Regions from separate parts of the Pseudomonas sp. MYb118 genome, predicted to be linked through region 1. Evidence: predicted binding sites of a transcription regulator. Region 1 holds the regulator's gene; the other holds the start of a gene.

What was found. Region 1 encodes FliA, which starts transcription of late flagellar genes. Its sites were predicted from a motif close to CTAAAGTTTNNNNNNNNNNNGCCGNTAA; they were not measured.
Region 2: a site for FliA is predicted at 1,082-1,109, ahead of ABVN20_RS06725 (methyl-accepting chemotaxis protein). Genes of this name have one in related genera too.

The regions. Positions count from the first base shown of each region.
Region 1 covers NZ_JBFRXN010000001.1:23,519-25,918, forward strand. Annotated here, with positions in the region: gene fleN (flagellar synthesis regulator FleN) at 44-874, shown strand; gene fliA (RNA polymerase sigma factor FliA) at 871-1,611, shown strand; gene ABVN20_RS00130 (chemotaxis response regulator CheY) at 1,779-2,150, shown strand; gene ABVN20_RS00135 (protein phosphatase CheZ) at 2,173-2,400, shown strand, end outside.
Region 2 covers NZ_JBFRXN010000002.1:198,664-201,063, forward strand. Annotated here, with positions in the region: gene ABVN20_RS06720 (cytochrome c) at 1-782, opposite strand, end outside; gene ABVN20_RS06725 (methyl-accepting chemotaxis protein) at 1,187-2,400, shown strand, end outside.

The sequences.
Region 1 (2,400 bases):
GTAATGTGGCCTCCGTCTATGCAAGACAAGGTAAAGAAATAACATGGGCAGCATGCATCCCGTACAGGTGATCGCGGTGACCGGCGGCAAAGGTGGCGTCGGCAAGACTAACGTGTCAGTGAACTTGTCCCTGGCTCTAGCTGAGCTCGGCCGGCGCGTCATGCTGCTGGACGCCGATCTGGGGCTGGCGAACGTCGACGTTCTGCTGGGGCTGACGCCCAAACGTACCCTGGCCGACGTGATCGAAGGCCGCTGTGAGCTGCGCGACGTATTGCTGCAAGGGCCTGGCGGTATCCGTATCGTTCCGGCGGCTTCCGGCACCCAGAGCATGGTGCACCTGAGCCCGGCCCAGCATGCCGGCCTGATCCAGGCGTTCAGCGATATCGGCGACAACCTCGATGTGCTGGTGATCGACACCGCTGCGGGTATTGGTGACTCGGTAGTCAGTTTTGTCCGCGCCGCCCAGGAAGTCCTGCTGGTGGTCTGCGACGAGCCGACCTCGATCACAGACGCCTATGCCCTGATCAAGCTGCTCAACCGCGATTACGGCATGAACCGCTTCCGCGTCCTGGCCAACATGGCCCAGAGCCCGCAGGAAGGGCGCAACCTGTTCGCCAAGTTGACAAAGGTCACGGATCGTTTCCTTGACGTCGCCCTACAATACGTGGGCGCCGTGCCTTACGACGAAAGCGTGCGCAAGGCTGTGCAGAAGCAACGCGCCGTGTATGAAGCTTTCCCGCGTTCCAAGTGCTCCCTGGCCTTCAAGGCTATCGCGCAAAAGGTCGATACCTGGCCACTGCCCGCCAACCCGCGTGGGCATCTGGAATTTTTCGTCGAGCGTCTCGTGCAACAAACGGCAGGACCGGTGCTATGACAGCCAGCGGTTACAACCTCTACAAGAAGTCGGCGCGTGACGCGCAGTACGAGCTGATCGAGCGTTACGCGCCCCTGGTCAAACGCATTGCCTACCACTTGCTGGCGCGTCTGCCTGCCAGTGTGCAGGTCGAAGACCTGATCCAGGCCGGGATGATCGGCCTGCTGGAAGTGTCGACCAAATACGACGCCAGCAAGGGCGCGAGTTTCGAGACGTACGCGGGCATCCGCATCCGCGGCGCCATGCTCGATGAAGTGCGCAAGGGGGACTGGGCGCCACGTTCGGTCCACCGCAATACCCGCATGGTCAGCGACGCAATTCGCTCGATTGAAGCTAAAACCGGCCGTGACGCTAAAGATCACGAAGTTGCGGCCGAACTCCAATTGAGTCTCGATGATTATTACGGGATTTTGAACGACACCCTGGGCAGCCGGTTATTCAGTTTCGACGATCTTTTGCAGGACGGCGAACACGAAGGTCTGCACGAGGATGGCGCGAGTGCTCATCTCGAGCCGTCACGCGATCTGGAAGATGAACGCTTCCAGGCGGCGCTGGCGGACGCGATTGCCAATTTGCCGGAGCGCGAGCGACTGGTGTTGGCGCTGTACTACGACGAAGAGTTGAATCTCAAGGAAATCGGTGAGGTCCTGGGAGTCAGCGAATCTCGGGTCAGCCAGTTACATAGCCAGTGCGCAGCCCGTTTGCGGGGGCGTTTGGGGGAGTGGCGAGCGCGCTGAAGGCAGTGTGGGGACACTGCGAACGTGGCTGGTGTGGTGTTGAACCGCACCGGTCTCGATCTGTTGTGCTCCAGACAGTCATTGAGTGCTTTGCCAAATTGATTGAAATGGCGCGTCCAGGTGCTGGGCGCGTTTAAGACTGCTTGGAGGTCGAATTGGACAAGAACATGAAAATCCTCATCGTTGATGACTTCTCAACGATGCGGCGGATCATTAAGAACCTGTTGCGTGACCTTGGGTTCACCAACACGGTCGAGGCCGACGATGGCACCACCGCCATTCCGGTCCTCAACAGCGGAAGCATCGACTTTCTGGTAACCGACTGGAACATGCCTGGCATGACCGGCATTGATCTGCTGCGCCACGTGCGCGCCGATGAAAAGCTCAAGCACCTGCCGGTGCTGATGGTGACCGCCGAAGCCAAGCGCGAGCAGATCATCGAAGCGGCCCAGGCCGGTGTAAACGGCTATGTGGTCAAACCCTTCACGGCCCAGGCGTTGAAAGAAAAAATCGAGAAGATTTTCGAACGCATCGGTTGAGTCACGGCGCCACGGGGGAGCTATGGACCACAAAGAATCTTCACTGGGTGACTTCGAGTCGACCCTGAAAAAACACGCGGTCGAACTGGTCGAAAGCCTTGAAAAAGGCAAGTTCGGCGACGCGGTGCAATTGATCCATGAGCTCAATCAGACCCGTGACCGTGGCCTGTATCAGGAAGTGGGCAAGCTCACCCGCGAGTTGCATAGCGCGATCGTCAATTTCCAGATTGATCCGCACATGCCGCAAGCC
Region 2 (2,400 bases), on a different contig from region 1:
GGGCCGGCGGCCTGGGCCTTGCCTTCGACGTGGCCGGTGCGCAGGTAGGCGACGATCTCGTCACTGGACCAGGCGCCGATGCCGCTGACCTTGTCGGAGGTGATGTTGGGCGCATACCAGCTGCCCAGCGAACCACCGGCCAGGGGCTTGCTGCTGTCCGCCGCCATCAACAGGTTGCGCGGGGTGTGGCAGGTGTCGCAATGCGCCAGGCCGTTGACCAGGTAATCACCACGGTTGACCTCGGCCGACTTGGCCGGGTCCGGGGTGAAACGCTTGTCGCTGTGGAACAGCGCGTTCCAGCCGATCATCGAGATGCGCACGCTGAACGGGAAGTCCAGGGCGGTCTTCTGGTTCGGCGTATCGACCGGCTTCACTTCATGCATGAAGTAATCGTAGAGCTCGGCGATATCGCTGTCGGTCATCTTCGAGTACGAGGTGTACGGCATCGCCGGGTACAGGTGAGTGCCATCCGGGGTGACCCCGTCCCGTACCGCACGGGCAAACTGCTCGGCGGTGTAATTGCCGATACCCGCGGTTTTCGACGGGGTGATGTTGGTCGAGTAGATGGTGCCCATCGGCGAGCTGAGCGAGTAGCCCCCGGCGAACGGCTTGCCGCCCGGTGCCGTGTGACAAGCCACGCAGTCGGCGGCGACCGCCAGGCGCTTGCCGGCGGATGCGCCGCTATCGAGCGCCTCCGCCTGGGCGACCGTGGCGAACGCCAGGGTCATCAATCCTGCAAAGGCATACGCCCTGCTCTTTCCTTTATCAATGCGACGCGGCATGAGTCCTTCCCCAGGCAACTGCTTTTTTTCACGGTGGTGAAAAGCGGGAACACCTGTCCCCGTCATCCTGAAAAATCAGCATGAAGAGGTACGATGTCGTATGAATTTGCGGGGAATATTTCACACAATGTAACACTTGGCAACAGAAAGAAAAGGCCAATGGCCATCTTTTGTATATTTGTGCTGAATGCTCTAGATCAATGGTTTCAACGATTGTTAGGGGACAACCTGCGTTTTACCATGCCGGCCATTCGCCACGAATGTGCGACTTTTTATTACGAAAGAAACCTTTCGTAACCCTACAGTTGTGGACGTTGCGGCCGAAAGATGTACGACGACCTCCGCTTTTCATTACGAGTTTCGACCGAGAAAACTCCGTCCCCCACATACCCGCAGGATGCCTTATGAGTTGGATAAATGACGCAAAGCTCTCAACCAAATTGATCACCGCCTTCGCCGTGTGTGCCTTCATCACACTCGGCGTCGGCCTGCTGGGAAGCCGGGGAGTGAGTGAACTCTCGAACAGCCTCAGATCCGTGTTCAACAACAACCTGGTCGGCGTGATGAACATCGCGCAGACGAAAATCAAGGCGGTCGGACAGACCCGCGACATGTATCGACTCTACGTCGCCACGGCTGCCGGGCTGCCCCAAAGCAGCAAAGACGAATTCCTCGCCTCGCTGGCCGCCAACAAACTGGCCAGCGAGAAAGCCTTCGCCGAATACCGGCGCACGCCACTGGCCGACGACGAACGCGCCGCCGCCGATCGAATGGAAAAAGCCTGGCCCGTCTACCAGGCGATCGTGCAGAAGTACCTGGACCTGATGAAGGCCGGCGATGTGGAAAACGGCCGCGCCCTGCTGCTCGGTGATCTGCAGAAGAACTACCGCGTGGTCATGGACGAACTGACCCTGATGAACAACTCCAACGACCAGCAAGTCAGCGAGGCCGCGAACAATGCGCTGCTGACCGAGTCGTCGGCCAGGACCTCGCTGTACATCGGCATCGTAGTCGCCTTCATCGCCGCCATCCTGCTCGGCCTGTTCATCAGCCGACTGATCAGCCGCCCGATCGGCTACGCCGTGGCGAGCGCCCGCAGCATTGCCGGTGGCGACCTGACCCAACACATCACCAGCACCGGTCGCGATGAAGCCGGCCAACTGCTCACCGCCCTGGCCGAGATGCAGGGCAGCCTGAAAAACACCATCCAGCAGATCGCCAGCGCGGCCGATCAACTGGCTTCCGCCGCTGAAGAGCTGACCGCCGTCACCGACAATGGCAGTCGCGGGTTGGTGCGCCAGAACGACGAGATCCAACAGGCTGCCACCGCGGTCACCGAAATGACCTCCGCCGTCGAAGAAGTCGCGCGCAACGCCGTCTCCACCTCGCAAGCCTCCCAGGCCACCAGCGAGCAAGCCAGCAAAGGCCGCGACCAGGCACGAAACGCCGTCGCCGCGATCAACAACGCCACCAGCGAAATCGCCACCTCCACCACCATGGTCAAGGACCTGGCCGAACAAGTGCGCGACATCGGCAAAGTACTGGACGTGATTCGCGGCATCGCCGAACAGACCAACCTGCTGGCCCTGAACGCCGCCATCGAAGCCGCACGCGCCGG